DNA from 4 places in the Paenibacillus sp. FSL R5-0486 genome. Region 2 is predicted to be linked to each of the others. Evidence: riboswitches for the same ligand, from Rfam matches in the RefSeq annotation. Region 2 holds a riboswitch; each other region holds the start of a gene.

Region 1 (5,476 bases), 1.6 Mb from region 2:
ACGGTAAAAAGCCTGACTGCAGCCGCAGCGGTGCTGCTGCAGCTGGAGATCCCGCTGCCAGCGGTTACCCGCGCCGCCCAACTGGCGGCTGAAGGCAGCGCACTGGTGGTGCTCAACCCGGCTCCCGCGGTGCCGGGTCTGCCCCAGGAGCTCCTGCGGTGCGTCGACGTTGTCACGCCGAACCGCAGTGAGCTTGCCGTGCTTACCGGCCGGGATCATCTCCGGCCGGAAGACCTGGATGCGGCGGTCGCAGAGCTCGCCGCATCCCTCGGGGCCGCTGTCGTCACGACGCTCGGCCCCGAGGGGGCTGTGTACGCGGCGCCGCCTGGTGGCCGCGTACAAGCAGGGCGTGCCGGCGCGTGCCGTGCGCCCGGCTACGCCGTAAGCGCCGTCGATACGACCGGCGCTGGCGATTGCTTCAACGGCGCGCTGGCGGTAGCTCTCGCGCGCGGTGAGACTTTGGACGCGGCCGTAGGCTTTGCCATGGGTGCGGCGGCGTTATCCGTGACAAAGCTCGGCGCCCAGTCCGGGATGCCGTACGCACGTGAAGTTGAGGCCTTTTTGGCTGAGCATGCCGCAGAGGCTTAATAATTGATATAACAAAGAGGCTCTTATTCTCCGAAAAGGGGATTAAGCGCCTCTTTGTTATGCGTGTGCAGAGATTATTTCTTCTCTGACAGCCACATGGCGATATTTGCAATCTCTTCGTCCTGCAGTTTGCCCTTGAAGGAAGGCATACCACCTTTACCTTTGACAATCGTAGAATAGATCTTCTCCAGATCATCCTGGCTGCCGATGTTAGCCAGAGCAGGTCCTACGCCACCTTGAAGCTGATCCCCGTGACAGGAGATACAATTGGCTTTGACCAGTGCTTCAGCCTGTCCGGCATCCAATGTTACTTCCGGCATGGTTGGCTTGGCTTCTTCAGCCACTTCTTCTTTCCCTGGAAGCGTAAACATTAAAACAATAGCTAAAGCGCATGCTGCAAAAAATACTCCGCTCATGATCCATTTGTGCATCCCTTATGTCCCCTCCAGAATGAAAGATCATCTAACCTGAAACTATCCATATCATTATAACGGAACCTGTACTGACATCATAGCATTTTGTGGGAATTTTTTGAACTAATCACATAACAAGGGGCAAATTTGGTTGTTTTGCAATGGATTCTAACCGCGAGGCCCTTCATAAACCATACAGTGAAAGGGCTTCAAGCCGGTTGGGGTCTGCCGTTCGTATGTATCATGGGTGACAAATCCACTCTTCAGATAGACTTGAATGGCACGAGCATTCCAAGTGAGTACTTCCAGATCAATCTCATTCGTGGGATTTCGGCGAATGGCTTCTTGTACAATGGCAGTGACAAAAGCTGTCCCTTGACCCTGACCACACAGCTCTGGATGCATGCCAAGGCCAATCCGGGTTACCCCTTGAAGTGGGAAGTATTGAGCAAACCCACATATACGATCGTTCTGATCCAGGACGCTCGCATATTGCTCCTGCCGCAGCTGTGCATCTCCGAATTCCACTTCCAGAGCTTTCATCTGCTCCCAGGGGAGCCAGCTGTAGATATTGTAAGGCGGATCATACTGCCAACTGCAGATAAGCTCCGCATGTTCTTCTCGCATGGGTACAACGTGAAACGTCACAGGGGTTTCCTTCATACACCTGCATGCTCCTTTCCTTGAAACAGAACTCTTTGTCCACTCTACAAAAGTGATGTTCATTTAGCAAGTCTTCCTTCCCAAGAAAAAAAATGAAACAAAAGTTCCGGTAATTTCGTTTATATTATAACGGGATGGGTAAAAACATCATAAGGGCACGGACGAACGAACGCAAAATGAACCTGTTGATGTCGCAGGATATGCCCCGAGTATAACTTGCAACATGAATAAGGATTGAAGCACAAAAAAACCGCCGGATACATTCCTGCGGAGAATGTACCGGGCGGTTCTGTTATGCTTCTTGCTTCGTTCCAGTATGTTTAATGGTTACAGCATCATGTTGCTCAGCTTGTCCCTAGTCAAGGGCCAGTGATTCATATGCGTCCGTGCTCATAATCCGTTTTGCGCCAACATAACGATTGGCCCAATAGTTTTCACTCAATGCACTGATCGTAACGCCTTTGGAAGAAGAGGAGTGTGCGAACTTTCCATCCCCTACAAAAATTCCTACATGGGATACGCCTTTACCTGTTGTATTAAAGAACACCAGATCGCCAGCTCTCATTTCCATGCGGGATACGGAATCGCCCATGTCGAATTGGGAACTGGATTGGCGTGCTAAATCAATACCCAACTTGTCGAATACATACCGTGTAAATCCGGAGCAGTCAAAGCCGTTGAGCGTTGTTCCTCCACTTTGATATGTAGTTCCCATTGCTGAATCAATTACTTTGTCCATCTTTGAATCTGCGAATGCGCTACCTGCACCAAGCGATAAAGCGAATGTGATGCTAAGTACAGCTGCGGTTAATTTCTTCTTGAACAAGAGATATTCCCCTTCCAACGCCTGCGAGGTTAGCTTAAGGATTCGGTTGAAGGTCCCCTATGATCCCTCTGTAGCAAGATCAATTCACCCATAACTGGTTCCCCCGCTTCCCAGGTGCCAGGAATTTGGCTATGCTAGTTATGCACCTGCGAAATCAAGAAATGACGATTTAATTTTAAGTAGTTACAAATATGAATGTAAATATTACAAAGTTGTTACTAAAAACTCACTGCGATTATTGTAACAGAGGAGTACGGCTTTGGCAACGTTTAGCAACAAATTTAGCAAAAAAAACCTCGACCTTTGACGGGGAAAGGTTGAGGTTTGCCTATTTATAAGTACATATTAGGCCATGAGTTTAACATGTGATGGTAACAATTTTTAAACTATCTGCTCTCACCTTTGGATATTTTGGACTGCCATAATCGGAAATGGCTGCATATTTTCCACAGACTCAATAGACACCTGGCAAGTGGATACGTCTGTTGTAGTATAAGTCCGGTAAGTCCCGTTAATAACCATGAGGCTGTAGTGAATGCCCCAAAGACGAGTAGGTGTACTCCGCCCAGCAGGAGTGCAATGCCGATTACGGCGATGAGATGACGCAGTGCAATCCAGAGGGCTTTGAGGGTACCGTGAGCCCCGCCTTCTCCTTCTGGTGCCGAAACACCGAACTGCATGTAGAGTATGACATGGTGGATGATCCAACCATATACAATCCAGGAAGCAACATAAGGTATACCAGGCAAAAGTAATTGAAGGGAATGAAATCCGTCCATGAGAATTGAGTAAAGCTTCGGTATGAGCCAGTAGGCGGGCAGAAGTATCAATAATGTACGTATGGTGTGGAGCAGTAGCATCGGTTTCCACAGATTTTTGATTCCGCGGACAAAGGGGATACGCTCTTCTGTAGAATTAAAGTGCTGAAGTGAGTAGAGCAGTCCTGCCTGAATGAGGGGGCTGATCAACATGCGAACCAGCAGCATGCCCCCGAGAATCCATAGATAACGATGAACCTCCGGATGGGTAGACAGGTTAAGTTGACTTTCCATTTTGAACAAAAGTGTACTCAGCTCACCGGCATCAGCATCTGGATAGCGAAGGAGCAGTGGGATGACGGCCGATTGTACCATTCGATAGAAGAAATATCCCCAAATGAGTTGATAGAGAAATAAGAGTGCGGCAATGAACATATGCTGACGGACGAGAAACCAGCCTTCACGTATTTTCGCTTTCACCGTTTCCACCTCACCATGACAGACCTCCGAATATGGCTTCTATTAGTTTGGTTACACTCATGCTCCAGCGGGACTTCGTCTGCTCATCCAGTCCGGATTTCAGGAAATTGTTCATATGGCGGTTCTCCAGCACGATCGAGTACAGGGGATCGGTCATGGCCCAGGATACGGGGGATGTGTGAGTTAATTTATACGTGATGCGATCTTCTTTGCCATTCCATTGCTTGGTGAGGATATGCCCGTCTTCAAAAGCAATGCGAACAGGAACGGCGCTGTAATCACTACCTTTTTTTGCGATCGTCACGGATGACTCGTACAATGTTTGACCGTCTTTCTGTACGGGCGTAATACGAATCTTCTCTACAGCAAAGTCAGCCATCCCATTACCATAGACGTATTGATCAAAATAATCAGACCAGGAAGTGCGGGTCACTTGCTCCACAACCTTTTGAAAATCAGCGGATGTGGGATGTTTGAAACGGTACTTCTTCACATAGGTAGAGAGAATACGCTCCATCTTCTTGGCACCAACTTGATGTTCAATGCCGAGCAATACTAGCTTGCCGCGTGTGTAGACATTGGCTGCATACTCATCCTGTGAATCGAACTTCCAGGACTCTTGTGTTAAGGATGAAGGAGATGTAATCAGTCCCGATTGTACCGGCAGATTCGGAATCAATCCGTATTCCTGCTCCATCAGTTTGTCTTCTGCATAAGAGGTGAATCCCTCATCCAGCCAGGCTTCCTCGAATTCGTTGCTGGCAACCATGCCGTAGAAGTACTGGTGTCCGATCTCGTGGACTACGGTTCGTTCCAGGTCATAACCTGGCGTGGTGTCATCGGCTCCAAAGGCTGTAACTAGCGTAGGGTATTCCATACCTCCAGCGCCATTCCCCGCTTTGGGTGGAACTACGATGGATAAGGTAGCATAAGGATATGGGCCAAACCATTTGCTATAATTGGCTAGAGCGGCCTTCGCGGCGTAGAAATAACGTTCTTTCAGATCCTGATGAGCTGGGTCCAGATATAACTTGATTCGTACACCAGGCACATTGGGTGCAGAGAAGGGTTCCTCGGCGTACACAAAATCGGGTGAGGCCGCCCAGGCGAAATCATGCACATCATCGGCGTAAAATTGATAGACCTTTTCTCCATTCTTCACCACGGCTTGCTGCGTCGGAAATCCGGTAGCAGCCACTTTGTATGTTTCGGGCACCCGAATACGTACACTATATATACCGAAGTCAGCGTAAAACTCTGAATTGCCATGGTACTGGTGCAGATTCCAGCCTTCCGTTGTTCGTCCACGTCTGCCCTCAGGTTCATAGGCACTTAATTTGGGAAACCATTGACCTGCCATGACAAAATGATCAGCAGTTCCCATCCGGGCAAAAATCTTCGGCAGATTCACTTCAAATCGGGTGTGGAGCGTGATGCTTTCCCCGCCTTTGACGGGTTTGGGTAAGCGTACTTTAATGAGGGTGGTGTCCTTGATATTTCCGTCATCTGGTTGCACATACTGCATCCGGTGTAGCAGAGAGAGCCCGTCCTCCGTTTTCATTTCGGTAATGTTCATGGAGCCGTAACCATTGGTAGGCATGACATCACCCCGAAGTTTTCCGCCGGATTCCTTCATAAAGGTGGTGTCAGCAGAAGAGAAGGCGTTGGGATACATATGAAAGTAAAGCTCGCTGACGGTTTTTTTACCTGGATGTGTCCAGGTAATCGTCTGAGTCCCTTCCAGTACA
Region 2 (5,476 bases):
GATCAAATACTTCAACATACCCGCAGGAAGCACAAGCCACGAACAAGTAGTGATTATGCTGTATATCAAACATCTTACTCAGGCCTGCTCCTGACATGGAAACTTCCTTAATGTTACAATCCGTACCCCTGCATTTTGTGCACACAAATCGCCGCTCGATCATCTCTTCAATACTCATCTTCGTTCCCCCTTTATGGAATGTGTAGCATGAAGTGAGAGTGCAATTATGTAAAATAGTACGCGATCTGGCATCTAATCTCCTGCATCATGTCCTTATATGATAATCAACACAAAACCCTGCCGATTGCCAGCAGGGCTTTGTAGTCGAACATCAGGTATCTGGGATACCCTGCTCTATATGTTCCCTTTACTTACCAGGAGTCAAATCTTAAACTACGTTTAATACAACATCAATGTTGCCGCGTGTTGCTTTGGAATATGGACAGAAATCATGCGCCTTGCGGGCCAGTTCCTCTGCTTGACTGTGATCTACACCAGGCATGCTAACGTCCAGACGAACAGACAGCTGGAAACCGTCATCCGCAGGGTCTTTACCAATGGATACGTTACTTGTAACGACCACATCCTCCAATTTCACACCTGCTTTGCGTGCTACATTGGCAAGGGCACTTTCATAACATGCTCCATATCCAGCGGCAAAAAGTTGCTCAGGGTTAGTACCTTCACCACCGGAGCCACCAAGCTCTTTTGGCATTTTCAGATCATGCTTAAGCACGCCATCCGAAGAAGTCACCGAACCTGTACGTCCACCTTTAACTGTCGCTACTGCTGTATATAAAGCTTCCATTCAGAATCTCTCCCTTATCCATATAGTTTTTTACTGCCTTCCTTTCAATTTAAACTTCCGGCTCATTTTGAAACGCAATTTTGTATCTTTATCAGCTTTTACAACTTTATTATTTTCATGCATTTCAATGCCATGGCTGTATTTTCCCTAAGGTTGGGTAATATACGAAGGGGCATATTCAAGCTACAACCGAAATTTTGTGCTGATACATAAAAGTTGCACTAGACAAAAATAATTGAAGGAGTACAATGTAACAATAAACATAAAAATTTAGATATATCATGAGCGGTTTGTACCGCATCAATATCTCCAAATCAATAATTCAAAGTCAGGTGATTATCGTATGAGTAAAAAAAATCCGTTCAACGCTCCTTCAAGAGAATCATTGTCTACTGCGGGCATGACCCCTTCCCTTGGAGAAGCACATAGTTCCATGAAAGTTCCGCAGAATGCTGCATGGTGGAAGAAATTCCTCGCCTTTGTAGGCCCAGGATACCTTGTTGCCGTAGGTTACATGGATCCGGGGAACTGGGCAACAGATATCGCAGGCGGCTCGCAGTTCGGGTATACCTTGTTATCCGTTATCCTGTTATCGAACCTGATGGCCGTTGTCCTTCAGTCGCTGGCTGGCAAGCTCGGTATCGTCACTGGACGGGATCTGGCTCAAGCCTGTCGTGAACGATTCAGCATGCCTGTTGTTATGATGTTATGGATTCTGTGTGAGCTTGCCATTGCAGCTACCGATCTGGCTGAAGTCATTGGTTCTGCCATCGCATTAAAACTGTTATTTAACATCCCCATGTTATACGGCGTTATCATCACCGCAGTTGATGTACTCCTGATTCTTGTTCTGCAAAACAAAGGCTTCCGCGCTTTGGAAACTCTCGTCATTGTGCTGATGGCAACCATCGCCCTCTGCTTCGGTATTGACCTGTTTCTGGCGAAACCGGATATGGGCGGTGTGCTCCATGGTTTTGTACCAAATGTTGAGATTCTGCAAAACCCGGCCATGCTCTATATTGCCATTGGTATTATCGGAGCAACCGTGATGCCGCATAATCTGTACCTGCATTCTTCCATTGTGCAGACCCGTCAGATCGAACAGACACCACAGGGCAAAAAAGAAGCCATTCGGTACTCGACCATGGATTCTACGATTGCGCTGACACTGGCCCTGTTCATCAATGCAGCCATCCTGATTGTATCTGCCGCTGTATTTCACAGTGCTGGTATGACGCAGGTTGCCGAGATCGCAGATGCCTATCATCTGCTGACACCTCTATTGGGTACTACGGTTGCAAGTATCTTGTTCGGTGTGGCGCTGTTAGCATCAGGTCAGAACTCTACCCTTACAGGTACACTCGCTGGACAGATCGTTATGGAAGGTTTCCTGAACATTCGAATTCCGGCTTGGCTGCGCAGACTGGTCACACGTCTGATCGCCATCATCCCGGCGGTAATTGTGACAGCCATTGCAGGAGAACATGGCACAGAAGAACTGCTCATTTTGAGTCAGGTCGTGCTGTCGCTTCAATTGCCCTTTGCTGTAATTCCCCTGGTGATGTTCACAAGTGATAAAAAAAGCATGGGTGCATTCGCCAACAAATTGTGGCTCAAAATCATCTCATGGGTCATTGCCGCGATTATCGTTGTGCTGAATGTATATCTGATCATTCAGACGATCCGGTTGTTCTAATCTCATTTTAATTGGCTAAATACTAAAAAGGCTGATCAACTCCGGTATTTTATACCCAGTTGATCAGCCTTTATTGTTGCAATCCAATAAACAACCATCTGAATCTAATCCTGATTTGGCATCAGTAACGGCAGGAGTTGATCCAATGAATCAACAGTCCAATCCGCACGGTTGTCATCCGATAGTTCTGGCTGTAATCTTCCGTAACCCTGCATAATTCGAATCGTACGCATGCCCAGATTCCGAGCAGGTATAATGTCGTTATCGATCCGATCTCCGATCATGACGGCTTCCTCCGGTTCACAACCGGCCTGCTTCAAGGCCACAGCGTATAACTCAGGGTCTGGCTTGGACACTCCTTCTTCAGCTGAACATGCCAGAACATCAACATACTTCCGCAAGCCGTAACTCTCCAGTCTCTCTTCCGTTCCAGGACTCTGATTGGCAATAATGCCAATGCGATAATGCCGTGACAACTGCTGAAGAACAAAATCTGCTGAAGGAAAAGGACGTTCAAGATCTTTTTGAAACTTCAGCTTGTCCTGAATCTGTTTTTGATGCCCCTCGTCTTCAACAAATGTGCGAATTGCCACTCTCATAGGCCATTGCTCATATTTTCGGTAACAGTTCGCGAACAGTTCGCGTACCGCCTCAATTGTCACCGGATACCCCAAAGCACAAGCTTCACGGACAAACTGTCCGATAATATCATCAACCGGCTCCCATTCATCCACCAGCGTATCTCCAACATCAAAAAACAACCATTTCAATCCACCTACATCCGGCACGCCAATTCCTCCTTGTAAGCATAAAAAAGAAGACTCACCATCCTGCATGAGTCTCCTCAAACTTCCGTTTATCGATACATTCAATTATAACAGGCACCTTACACCTGAGCAATCACAAGCTATGGCATTAACCATTGAGGAGAAAGCCAACTTCCCCATTGAGCGAATATACAATCCGGTCTGCGCCCATGCCCCGATAGATGCCCTTAGGATGACTCTGCTCCGTAATGACGCACAGGGATTTCGATGTCCATGAACGGCAGATCTGTAAATAACGACAGGTCAGATTCAGGCTGTTCTCGAAAATAAACACGTTGCCTACGCTGCCCTGCGGCAAAAACCATTTTTGAGCTGCAGCCGTATTCATGCGAATGACATGTTCTACTCCGATTCTACGGAGTCTGCGCTCTTCCCCTGCACTGTTGGTTAGAACGGCAAACGGCATTTTTTTGTACATCAGCAATTTGATAAATTTGCGTCCTGCTTCATTTGGAGCAGTCACTAAGATCATCTCAGTATCCATCATTCGTTCCTCCCTTGGCGTGAAAAGACAACAAAAAAGAAGCGTGGGGGACCAAGGCCTCCCGAACGCTTCTTAAATAACCCATGGCGAAAACACCATGAACCAGCGTACGGCTTGTTGCCTCTCCCTTTAACGCTTACGAGGTTAGCTGACGGATTCGGGCGCGAGAGTCGCCCTATTTCCGGCTGTCACCGGAAAATTCACCCCATGAATGCCCACTGTCCTGGACAGCGCATTCCGTTGGTTCCCCCGTTTCCCATTCATTAATGAATGGAAACTCAGCGATTAAAACATCGTTCGTATATCTTAAGGTAAGATCGAGCGATATTATCGTTTGTTTCGTTTTTCAAGTACAATTTAGTTTAAATTGAAATTACGTTATGAATCATACACCCCCGCCATGACGGTGTAAAGTCCTTACAGATCACCGAATCGGCAGATTTTTGCCAATACTCGTTCATAATAACGCTTACAATAAGGTTATACTCTATCCATCTCTTCAAGGCTATCTAATTCTCACTCTGGCGTAAATCACTTCGCAATTCATTCACGTATTCTGCACAACTTGCCTGTTTTGATGCTTTTAACACCATATTAGTTTTGCAATATTTAATTGCAACCAATATAATAGAAGATATAAGAGTAAATAAATGGAGGCGATTTAGATGACAGTCTACGATTACAAAGTGAATACCCTTCGCGGTCAAGAAGTTGAAATGTCCGACTACCGTGACAAAGTGCTCCTGATTGTGAATACGGCAAGCTCATGCGGCCTTACCCCTCAATTCAAAGGTCTGCAAGAATTGCAAGACAAGTTTCAAGATGCTCCATTTGAAGTTCTTGGTTTCCCAAGCAACCAGTTTGCACAGGAAAAAGGATCTTCCGACGATATTGCCGAGTTCTGTCAGATGAATTATGGCGTGAGTTTCCCCATGTTTGAGAAAATTGATGTGAACGGCTCAAGCGCTCACCCTCTTTTCCAACACCTTAGCACAGAGGCTCCTGGCCTGCTCGGCTCCAAAGCAATCAAATGGAATTTTACCAAATTCCTCGTGGATCAGAACGGACAGGTCATTAAACGTTATGCTCCCAAAACAACACCGGACAAGATTGAAGAAGATATCAAGAACTTACTTCAAAAATAATACACAGGCCACCCGTAGCCGGAAGGTAGAGCAGCATTGCCCCGGTAATGGGTGGCCTTTTTTTCTCAACTTTGATGTCATACTGTTCGAAAAAGACAAAAAAAGAAGCTTCCCATTAATGGAAAGCTTCTTTTTAATCGTTCATATGATGCGGTCGAGAGGACTCGAACCTCCACGGGCATACGCCCACTACCCCCTCAAGATAGCGTGTCTGCCATTCCACCACGACCGCATGTCGTAAATAATCGGCAACAGAATTGATTATACCGGGTTCAGAACTAAAAGTAAAGTATTTTTTAATACTTCTTTTTCAGCTAGGCATTTTCATCAAAAATCGCATAATCTCGTCATCTTTACCCATGAACTGCATATGATTAGATTTGATCCCCTCTTTTTCGGTAAGAGCCGATCTTTTTGATTCATTTATATATAGTCCTTCCTTATATATAGTCCTCCATGAACTTCACCACATAAATAACACAATAAGTTATATAAAATAACACAAATATTAAATTC
Region 3 (5,476 bases), 1.6 Mb from region 2:
TTTTCCTGAGAAAGTAGCGTCTGTCATTCAAAAAACGTATGAAAAGCCGATTGTGGTGAACTTGGTGACCAGTCCGCTTGATGCAGACCGAATGGATTATTTGCTCAGGGATGCCTATTTTACAGGTGTAAATTACGGCACGATTGACCTTGATCGTATCCTTCGGATGCTGCGTCCTTATCATGGGCGGATTGTAGTCAAGGAGTCAGGCATGCATGCTGTGGAGGATTACCTAATGTCTCGGTATCAGATGTATTGGCAGATTTACTTCCATCCGGTAACTCGTAGTTCTGAAATTATATTGCGGCAAATATTCAAGCGAGCGAAAACACTCCTACAACATGGTTTTCAATTCCGCTTCATGATTGATCCACTCCCTCAATTATTTGAAGGAGAATTATCCGTGGATGAATATTTGCAGTTGGATGAAGCATTAATTCAGACGGCATTTACGCAGTGGCGCAAGGAGGACGATACTGTTCTGAGTGAGTTATGCGAACGTTTTATGGATCGCAAGTTATATAAGTATGTAGAGCTTGAACAGGTCGACTTGACAATGATGGAAGAGATTCGGGAAGCTTTTGTACAGGCTGGCCTCGATCCCGAATATGATCTTGAAATTGATTTTCCTTCGGATAATCCGTATGATGTGTTTCGTCCGGATGAATCCACAGATAAGCAGATTCTTCTTCTGGATCGACAGGACAATTTACGTGAGTTGTCAGAAGTATCTGACATTGTCCGTTCCATCAGTGGGCTTCACCGAGGGAAACATCATTTGTATTACCCGCAAAACAAGGTGGATGCGATTATTCACGAATTACCGTCACATATACGCCCCTATTTCTTGTAATCGTGTGAGTATAATCCGATGAAGAATTTCGATATCAAAACACTTTCTAAAAGAGCTATTTTTCATGATACAGTAATCTGCTTTAATGGGGAGTATATGTAGATCGACATAATTTTGTAAATGGAAGCAGGCAGAATGAGTACAATCAGCAATATATAGATCAGAATATCCGTATATCTTCTATATATTGTAGTTGTGAAGAAACAAACGTAATGATGTAATACACAGATTACCCAAAATGTTTTATGTATGAGTCATTAAATTATTGAATTTTACAAATTGGATTTTGAAAAAGAAGATAGTCGTTATTTCGACATGAAGGGAGATACAGACATGATGCTGTTCGACACACATACACATCTGGATGCACCACAATTCGACGAGGACCGCGAGGACATGATTCAGCGTGCTGTAGATGCAGGAGTTGGTCGCATGATCAACATTGGTTTTAACCGGGAGACAATTCCAACCACAATGAAACTCGCCGAAACATATGACTTTATATATGCAGCTGTAGGTTGGCATCCCGTAGATGCGATCACAATGCAGGAGGGCGATTTGGAGTGGATTGCATCTTTATGCAAGCATGAAAAAGTGGTTGCGATCGGTGAGATTGGATTGGATTATCACTGGGATACTTCACCAAAAGAAATACAGCATCGCGTATTACGACAACAAATTGCTTTGGCGCGTGAAGTGAACATGCCAATTGTCATCCATAATCGGGATGCGCATGAGGATATCATAAGAATTTTGCGTGAAGAGAAGGCGGGTGAAGTTGGTGGTGTGATGCACTCGTTCTCGGGCAGCTGGGAAACAGCAAAAAGTTGCCTCGATATGGGCTTCCATCTCTCCTTCGGAGGACCGATCACATTCAAAAATGCAAAGCAACCCAAAGAGGTGCTGGAGAAGGTTCCTATGGACCGGTTTTTCATTGAAACAGATGCTCCATATTTGACACCGCACCCTTATCGTGGGAAGCGAAATGAGACAGCGCATGTACGTCTGGTTGCAGAGGCAGCTGCGGAAATTAAAGGCATTTCGGTGGAGGAAATTGCTGCAATAACAACCAAAAATGCCATGGAACGATTTGGGATTCGTTAAAAAAACGAGCAAATGAGGTGAAAAAGGCAGGTAAGCGGAGGTAATTTGCCCTTTGATCCAAATAAATCAAGAATATTACAATATTTTAACCAAATATTCAGAAAAACGTACTTGATCAACGCTTTACAACATGCATCAAAACAGGATATCATCTTTTCAGTGAATTGTTGTGCGGAAAATTGGACAGATGTTCGGGGGATGAACAAAGGGACACTTTCCGATGAAACAACATTACTTTCATGAATCAGTCTCGCTGAGTCTCCGTTAACGGAGAGCGGGGGAACCAATAGGGCTTAAACATCGGTGTATTTGGCCGATGCGCAACGTTCGCTGACCCAAAAGCAGCGAAGGGAACTGCGAAGCCGTATTTGATTTCTTCTTTGGGTCTCGGGGTGAATTCAAGGGCGTCCGCCATGAGCGGGTGACCCAAGATAGGGCGGCTCTCTTTCGCCCGAACCCGACAGCTAACCTCGCAAGCGGAAAAAGAGAGGCAACCTCGTGCATGAATTTCCGATATTCAAAATCATTCGGAAGCCACGAAAGAGTTCCTCTTACACTCTTTCTTTGGCTTTTTTGTTTTTGAATAAAAGAAATATTGTCATCATACGGTAGGTATTCAGGAGGATGACATCATGTTGCGAAGATTGATTCATGGTGCAGAACCGGATTATGTTGGTCCAATCTGTGTTCTGTAGAAAATTTGGTATAGTCACGTCAAAGACATCATGCATTACTTTAGACGGCGAGGCTATGAAGGAGGACGGAGAAGTGGGCACATTCCAACCAGAAGAGACCCATGAGTCACGATCATCCAGTAAGTCTTTCGCGTTGCGGTGGAAGCATGAGAACATGCGTCAAATGGCATTGATCGCGATTTTCTCAATTGCGCTTACAATCATGATCTTGTTAGTCGTTTACGGTCAGGCCGGGAAACAAATTTCACTGGTTATTGATGGCAAAGCTCAGGTGGTAGAGACTCGTACAGGAATGCTTCAGGAAATGCTGGAGGAGCAGTCGATCACAGTCAGCCCTCACGATAAGGTATCCATGTCCATGAATGGGGCGTTAACAGATGGAGACCGAATCGTTATTGAGCGGGCCGTTCCAGTTAACATTACGGCAGACGGAGACACCAAGACTCTGTATACAACCGATTCATCGGTAGAAGATGCAATTCAAAAATCAGGTATTCAAGTTGAAAGTAATGATAAAGTGTATCCGGCGCTTGGAACTGCTATCAAAGCGGAGATGAAGATCCGTGTAGTGCGCGTAACAAAGCGTACAGTGGATGTAGAGCAACCGATCGCTTACAAAGTCATTAAAACGGCTGACCCTAGCTTGTACAAAGGTGATAACCGTGTCGTTGTGAACGGCAAAGAAGGCACAATTGTACAGCATATCGAAAAGGTATTTCAGGATGGAGAATTGGTCTCCAAAAAAATGGTCGGCAAATCTGTCGCTAATAATCGTGTAGATAAAGTGATCGCTGTCGGCACAAAAGCAAAACCGGTCGTGAAAGAACCTGAGATTCAGACCGTATCGGCTCAAACTTCAACAACCAAAAAGGCTACAACAACGAACTCGAAGAAAACATCTGCCTCGGGCAGCAAAGTGATTACCGTATCCGGGACTTCTTTTAAATACTCCAAAGTACTTAAAAATGTATCCATGACTGCTTACTCTTCCGAAGAGCCTGGCATTGGAACTAAAACAGCTTCCGGTACTCGTGTAACGGAAGGACGCACCATTGCGGTTGATCCCAAAGTCATTCCAATTGGCTGGTGGGTATATATCGAAGGTCTGGGATTCCGTCGTGCGGAAGATACAGGCGGTGCCATTAAAGGCAACAAAATTGATGTGTATTATGACAGTGTGAAGCATGCCCTGAATTTTGGACGTAAGAAAGGCAAGACGGTCTACGTGATCGGTCCGGTGAAGCCGGAAGCGAACTAAAATCGTTTTACTTTGAAATGGGAATGCTATAAAATAGTTGCATGAATGATTCATGCGGAATATGCGGCGGAGGAGTCTGAATTCAGTCTCCCCCGCCGTTTGGCAGAGAAGAGGATATTCCTCTTCTTTTTGCGTTAGAAAGGAAGAAATGGAACATGATAAAAGAAGTCATTGTGGTGGAAGGCCGTGACGACACGGTAGCTATCCGTCGGGCCGTGGAAGCCGATACCATAGAAACAGGTGGATCAGCAATCAACCAACGCATTCTGAAGCGGATTGCGCTTGCTCAGGAGAGACGGGGAGTCATTGTACTGACAGATCCGGATCATGCTGGCGAACGCATTCGAAAAATTATTGCGAACAAGGTGCCAGGCTGCAAACATGCCTTCATTCCGGAAGCCGATGCAACGCGCAAAGGGGACATTGGGGTGGAGAATGCCTCACCAGAGGCGATCCGTCATGCTCTGGCGCGCGTACATACTTCATACGAAGGTGCTCCGAGCCTGATCGATTGGGAGGACCTGATCGCGGCAGGACTTATTGTACATCCGCAGGCTGCTGCACGTCGCATGGAGATGGGCAATCTGCTGGGCATCGGATATTGTAACGGAAAGCAGTTCCATAAACGTCTCAGTGTATTTCAGATTACACGGGAAGAATTCTCTACAGCATTAGCGCAAATTGAACGTGAAGGATTGTGAGCATATGAAGAACATGGAAGAGACGATTGAAATTGCAACGCCCAAGCGTACGAAAGAGATTATTCAAAGACACGGATTCTCATTTAAGAAAAGTCTGGGTCAGAACTTTCTGATCGATCAAAATATACTGAACAAAATTGTTAATGCAGCCGATCTGGACGAGTCTAAGGGCGCACTGGAGATCGGGCCGGGTATTGGAGCCCTCACGGAGCGACTGGCTCGGGTAGCCGGTCCCGTCACAGCCGTAGAGATTGACCAGCGCTTGATCCCAATCCTGGGAGAAGTGATGCAGCCTTATTCGAATGTACGTGTTCATCATGGGGATGTGTTGAAGCTTGATCTGGCTGAGTTGTTTAATACGGATTTTGCATCCGTGGACAAAGTCAGTGTCGTAGCTAACCTGCCTTATTATGTAACGACTCCAATCATGATGAAACTGCTGGAAGAGAAGCTGCCGGTAGACAGCATTGTTGTCATGATCCAAAAAGAAGTGGCTGAACGCATGGCTGCTGCACCAGGATCAAAAGACTACGGTAGTCTAAGCATCGCAGTTCAGTACTACAGTATGCCGGAACTTGTGTGTATTGTGCCTCCTACGGTCTTCATTCCGCAACCTAATGTGGAATCAGCTGTCATTAAGCTGAAAGTGCGTGAGCAGCCACCAGTGGAGATTCCGGATGAAGCACACTACTTCGAAGTGGTACAGGCTTCTTTTGCCCAGCGGAGAAAAACAATCTCAAACAACTTGAAGGCACGTTTCTTCACAAAGGAGAACCGGGAACAGGCAGACATTCTGCTGGAGCAGGCAGGTATTCAACCGTCCCGACGTGGAGAGACGTTGAGTCTGCAAGAGTATGCCACACTC
Region 4 (5,476 bases), 2.4 Mb from region 2:
TGTGAAGATCGGCCATGGAATTCAAATTGCACAGCATCAATAGCCAGCGAGCTGCCTGACTTTTCATAGGCATAATATGGATGCGCCATGAGAGCGACGTCACAGTCATCGAACAAACCTGCTTCAGCCATCGGAACTTTGGCACCACGTGTCTCTTCAGCGGGGGTACCAAACACTTTAATGGTTCCACCTACTTCATCCAGAATAGATTTTAGCCCAACAGCGGCCCCAAGACTCATCATACAGATTAGATGGTGACCACAAGCGTGACCGATCTCCGGCAAGGCGTCATATTCGCACAATAAAGCAATGGTAGGGCCGGGTTTGGCGGCTGAATAGGTTCCGATAAAGGCTGTCTCCAGACCGAGGATTGGAGCCTCTACAGTGAAACCGTGGAAGAACAGTTCTTCTTTCAAACGGGCAGAAGCGAGATACTCTTCATTTCCCAGTTCGGGGTTGGCACCGATATATGATGAAATGGCTTTAAAACGGGAAGCATATTGATCAATAACCGTCAGAATTTGTGATTTGTTAGCTGTCATTAGTAAACTCCTTATGCAAAAATGAAAATAATTCATTGATTATATCATGTTTGCTTTATTTTTTCAGAAACAAGTCAAGATTTGTATTGTCAAAATGCATTGCATAATCATGCATTGTACTTTATAATGACTCAGTCATCAACATGAGAAGCATACAAAGTATTGTAAGGGGAGAGAAAAAGGTTGAAATTAATAAGTCGTTACACCATGATGCTGTTGACCTTTGTTATTCTGCTGACGACTGCCGTTCCTGTGGCACTTGCAAGTGGAACTACAGATAATTCAAGCAGTAAAAAGCTGGTGCTCGGTACAAGTGCCGATTTTGCACCATATGAATTCCATAAAGTGATTAATGGCAAAGATGAAATCGTCGGTTTCGATATTGAGATCGCCAAAGAGATTGCCAAAGATCTTGGCGCTGAGCTTGTGATTGAGGATATGGGCTTCGACGGTCTTCTGCCTTCATTGCAGAGCGGGCGTGTTGATCTGGTGATTTCAGGTATGACGCCGACGGATGAGCGGAAGAAAAGTATCGATTTTTCCGACACCTATTATAAATCAAAACAAGTGATTATGGTTCGCAATGTGGATAAAGACAAATATCCAACCATGGCAGAACTTGAAAATGCGAAGATTGGCGTTCAGAAAGGCTCCATTCAGGAAACGATCGGACAGAGTATTCCAGGAGCGAAGCTTACTGCGCTGGATAAAATCTCGGATATCGTGCTTCAACTGCAAACAAAACGCATTGACGCGGCAATCGTTGAAGATACCGTTGCTGTAGGTTATCTGGACGATATCATTGGACTTGCTGCTGCTGTTCCGGACGAAGAGCAAGCAGAAGCGGCAATCGGGATTCGTAAAGGTAATACCGAGCTGCTAGCTGCAGTAAATGGAACACTGGAGCGACTGAAAAGCGAAGATAAAATCAATCAGATGGTGACGGACGCCAGCCTCTTGATGGCGGATAAAGCGAACAAATCACAAAATATTTTCCAAGTATTCTGGGAGTACAAAAGTTTCTATGCTACAGGTGTAGGATACACACTTCTGTTGTCTGCACTTGGGGTTATCTTCGGGGTAATTATTGGATTGATCATCTGTTTGTTCCGTTTGCATGACGCTGCAATCTTGCGCTGGATCGGTACGGCTTACGTTGAAGTGATCCGTGGCACACCGATGTTGGTACAGTTGATGATTATTTACTATGGTTTTTCCCTGAGCTTTGGCATTAACTTCACTGCACTTCAGGCAGGTATCATTACACTTTCAATCAATAGTGGTGCCTATCTGGCGGAGATTTTCCGTGCAGGTATCCAAGGTGTGGATCGTGGTCAGTTGGAGGCAGCGCGTTCATTAGGTATGGGAAGAGGCGCCGCGATGCGTTATATCATATTGCCACAAGCCTTCAAAGCTGTATTACCAGCGATCGGTAATGAATTCATAACTATCATCAAAGAATCCTCCATTATCTCCGTTATCGGTATGGTGGATATTATGTATCAGGCAAGTGTAGTCAAGAACATTACGTACCAAGGGTTGAGTCCATTTTTGATTGCAGCAGCCATCTACTTTGTAATGACGTTCATTTTGTCCAAGCTGCTGGGACGACTGGAAAGGAAGTTGAGTGCAAGTGATAGACGTTAGACAATTACACAAATCTTATGGAAATAACGATGTGCTTAAGGGCATTAACGTGACGATTGGCAAAGGTGAGGTTGTCGTGGTCATCGGTCCTTCCGGTTCAGGTAAAAGTACTTTCTTACGTTGTCTGAATCTGCTGGAACAGCCTACCTCAGGAGAGATTGATTTTGAAGGCGTGTCAATCACGGACCCCAAGCATAACATTAACGCAACTCGTGAGAAAATGGGCATGGTGTTCCAGCACTTCAACCTGTTCCCACACAAAACGGTACAGCAAAACATCACGATTGCTCCGATTAAAGTGAAGAAACAATCCACTCAGGAAGCGGAGAAAATTGCCTCTGATCTGCTTAACACCGTGGGCTTGTACGATAAAAAAGATACATTCCCGAATCAGCTGTCTGGTGGACAGAAACAGCGGATCGCCATTGCTAGAGCATTGGCCATGCAGCCGCATGTGATGCTGTTTGACGAGCCTACGTCGGCACTGGACCCTGAGATGGTCGGCGAAGTGCTGGATGTCATGAAACGTCTTGCAGAAGGCGGAATGACGATGGTCATCGTAACCCATGAGATGGGTTTCGCACGTGAAGTGGGAGACCGCATCTTGTTCATGGATGGCGGGGTTATTGTGGAAGAGGGAACACCTGATGAGGTGTTTGGAGCACCCAAAAATTCACGTACACGTGATTTTCTTGCGAAAGTACTCTAAACGATGTGATCAAATAGCGTTACTGACTTCGAGTCGGTAACGCTATTTTTTATGGATAATAATGACGTATGGATTCGGAAAAGTAACTATTCTGTTACCAAATATAAAGGAATCGGGTCAACCAAACTTTCTGAATTAACCAGTATTCTTACAAATGCTTACATGCTAAAAACCATTTGGTAAGAATTACTACAAGTTCAGGTTACAAAATTGTGATATATTGAACTCTGCCGAAACTTCCGGATAGGGAGTGCGGGGGATGTAACGATGCAGATTGTGCAGGGGGAAAGATCTACAGCACACTGCTTGGGGTGAATTGGGTACATAACGTTTCAAATGTAACGAAGAACCTATAGGGTGGGCTCCTCATCCGAATCCGACAACTAACTTCGCAGGCACAATGAGGGAGGAAGACCATGATTAACAAGAAACGTATAGCCAAAACAGCAGTAGCATTAATGACAACAGCAATGCTCATTCAAGCCGTTCCGGCTCACGCCGATTCAGTTCATGTGGCCAAAGAAGGGGATACCTTCTACACCTTATCAAAACAATATGGAGTAGCACTCAACACGTTAATTAAAGCAAACAACGACATTTCGGCTTACAACATTTATGGTGGTTTGAAAATTACGATTCCCGGTAAGGCAAACAATGTAGCAGCCGCTGCGGCAACGGAGAGCAAGACCCAAGCGAAGACTGTTGCTACAGCAAGCTTGGACGTCAACGCAGATAACAAAGTTGTTCAAGCCTGGGGTAAAACATTCGATTACAGCAAAGCTGTGAACGTAAAAGCAACGGCATACTCTGCAGATCCGTCTGAAAATGGAGGCTGGGGTGCAGTCGATTATTTCGGAAATGACCTTGAACTGGGTACGATTGCAGTTGATCCAAGTGTAATTCCACTTGGAACCAAAGTACTGGTAACTGGTCACAGCCATCCAGGATTGCCAAAACAAGCTTTTGTAGCCACAGCGCGGGATGTGGGCGGTGCAATCAAAGGTCACCGGATTGATATCTTTATCCCGGGTAGCAAACAGTCTGTAAGCTCATTTGGTTTTCAGGATATCGAGCTGTACATTCTGAAGTAGAGAGAAAAGAACATTTAAAATGAATTCAAACAGGGTGTCTGCCAGTCGCTAATTCGCGATTGAACAGCACCCTTTTAATATTCTCATTTATTTCTACCACGGTCATCTTAATCTTTGGCCTTGGGCAATCCCAGCATTTCGTCCAAGGTGACCAGTTCATATCCCCGATTACGTAGTTCCTCAATAATTTCAGGCAAAGCCTCAATCGTGCCGTTCAGGTTTGACCCTACACCGCCTCCAGCATGTTGCAGAACGATGGAGCCGGGTTTTACGGCAGAAAGAATGTTATCTTTCACCTGTTCCTTTGAAAGGCCTTTCCAGTCCAGGGAGTCTACGTTCCAGTTCACAATGCTATAGTGTTGTTTGGCAGCCCATCTCAGCTGTTCTTCATTAATGTCTCCATAAGGTGGCCGAATCATCTTGGGCGTATATCCTGCCAAACGTTGGATAATATCCCCGGTATGTAAAATTTGTTTGCGAAAGGCATTCATCGACAGTTTACTGAATTCAGGATGATTGTAGCTGTGATTACCAACCATATGCCCTTCCTTAACGATGCGTTTCACCAGATCCGGATGTTTCTCAGCACGACTACCCACGATGAAGAATGTAGCTCTGACATTGTATTTCTTCAATACATCCAGTACTTGTGGAGTAAATCGTGGATCAGGTACATCATCAAAAGTCAGTGCAACCTTCTTGGTTGAAGGACCATTGGTTTTGAACGTATCGGCATATTTTTGACGTAATTGTCCCAATGTCAGTTGTTCTTCTTCCGCAGAATCCGAACCTGATACTGATTCACTTGGCGGGCTTGAAACATCCCGCGATGAAACTGGAGCATGAGATCCCCCGAGAAAAATAACGATAACCATCAGCATAATGAGGCGTACGCGCATAATAACGGCCTCCTTTTCCAAAATGACGTTCTCCTTGGTATGCCCGGGGGTTCCATAAAATATGCGTAGTGTGAGAAGTTTCATTGCGGATTTATCTTATGACAGCCATAATTCCTCCATACATAACATATAGAAAAGGATAGGTGGATGGGTATGAGTACATATGATTTGAAATCCATACGTTTACAGGTGATTGAAGCAGGAGAAGATAAGGTTTTTCTCGTTACCGGAGGAAAGGCGCATATTGGCGCCGTAGCAACGTTCTACGTGGATCATGAGCGCGTAAGCGGGACGACAGTCCATATTCCTGGGCATAAAGAACAAGAGCTGTGTGAGCGGCTTGCCCGAAAGGCTGCCTTGCAGCTGAAAGTAACCGTTACGGTGATCATGGGTATCCATTTTGATTCCATCACGCGGATGCAGATCGACGAAATCGTGCAGACTGCAGAGAGGTTGATGGAGGATCATCTGAACAAAGATAAACGATCTTCCTGACATAAGAACCATCGAATGTTTTGATTTTATTTGCTAAAATTGAAACGAGTTGTAGATTATTACGTATGTATGTTTATATACGATGTAATATCG

Evidence for each region. Region 2 has a riboswitch for cyclic di-AMP ahead of MKY01_RS07315 (hypothetical protein). Riboswitches for the same ligand answer to the same signal wherever they lie in the genome.
Region 1: it holds a riboswitch for cyclic di-AMP, as region 2 does, so the genes downstream of both, MKY01_RS00525 (C40 family peptidase) here and MKY01_RS07315 (hypothetical protein) in region 2, are expected to answer to the same signal.
Region 3: it holds a riboswitch for cyclic di-AMP, as region 2 does, so the genes downstream of both, MKY01_RS00150 (3D domain-containing protein) here and MKY01_RS07315 (hypothetical protein) in region 2, are expected to answer to the same signal.
Region 4: it holds a riboswitch for cyclic di-AMP, as region 2 does, so the genes downstream of both, MKY01_RS18025 (3D domain-containing protein) here and MKY01_RS07315 (hypothetical protein) in region 2, are expected to answer to the same signal.

The regions. Positions count from the first base shown of each region.
Region 1 is NZ_CP150237.1:107,457-112,932, forward strand. It holds gene rbsK (ribokinase) at 1-588, shown strand, start outside; gene MKY01_RS00515 (cytochrome c) at 663-1,019, opposite strand; gene MKY01_RS00520 (GNAT family protein) at 1,170-1,664, opposite strand; gene MKY01_RS00525 (C40 family peptidase) at 2,020-2,454, opposite strand; cyclic di-AMP (ydaO/yuaA leader) riboswitch at 2,494-2,631, opposite strand; gene MKY01_RS00530 (hypothetical protein) at 2,877-3,728, opposite strand; gene MKY01_RS00535 (M1 family metallopeptidase) at 3,739-5,476, opposite strand, start outside.
Region 2 is NZ_CP150237.1:1,659,411-1,664,886, reverse strand. It holds gene MKY01_RS07335 (zinc ribbon domain-containing protein) at 1-178, opposite strand, end outside; gene MKY01_RS07330 (organic hydroperoxide resistance protein) at 389-808, opposite strand; gene MKY01_RS07325 (Nramp family divalent metal transporter) at 1,209-2,504, shown strand; gene MKY01_RS07320 (HAD family hydrolase) at 2,609-3,292, opposite strand; gene MKY01_RS07315 (hypothetical protein) at 3,420-3,818, opposite strand; cyclic di-AMP (ydaO/yuaA leader) riboswitch at 3,934-4,109, opposite strand; gene MKY01_RS07310 (glutathione peroxidase) at 4,481-4,960, shown strand; tRNA gene MKY01_RS07305 (tRNA-Leu) at 5,110-5,192, opposite strand.
Region 3 is NZ_CP150237.1:30,761-36,236, forward strand. It holds gene MKY01_RS00140 (HD domain-containing protein) at 1-853, shown strand, start outside; gene MKY01_RS00145 (TatD family hydrolase) at 1,187-1,957, shown strand; cyclic di-AMP (ydaO/yuaA leader) riboswitch at 2,199-2,452, shown strand; gene MKY01_RS00150 (3D domain-containing protein) at 2,726-3,910, shown strand; gene rnmV (ribonuclease M5) at 4,066-4,611, shown strand; gene rsmA (16S rRNA (adenine(1518)-N(6)/adenine(1519)-N(6))-dimethyltransferase RsmA) at 4,616-5,476, shown strand, end outside.
Region 4 is NZ_CP150237.1:4,059,259-4,064,734, reverse strand. It holds gene MKY01_RS18040 (M20 family metallopeptidase) at 1-542, opposite strand, end outside; gene MKY01_RS18035 (ABC transporter permease subunit) at 726-2,189, shown strand; gene MKY01_RS18030 (amino acid ABC transporter ATP-binding protein) at 2,176-2,898, shown strand; cyclic di-AMP (ydaO/yuaA leader) riboswitch at 3,117-3,312, shown strand; gene MKY01_RS18025 (3D domain-containing protein) at 3,315-3,989, shown strand; gene MKY01_RS18020 (polysaccharide deacetylase family protein) at 4,097-4,888, opposite strand; gene MKY01_RS18015 (hypothetical protein) at 5,042-5,383, shown strand.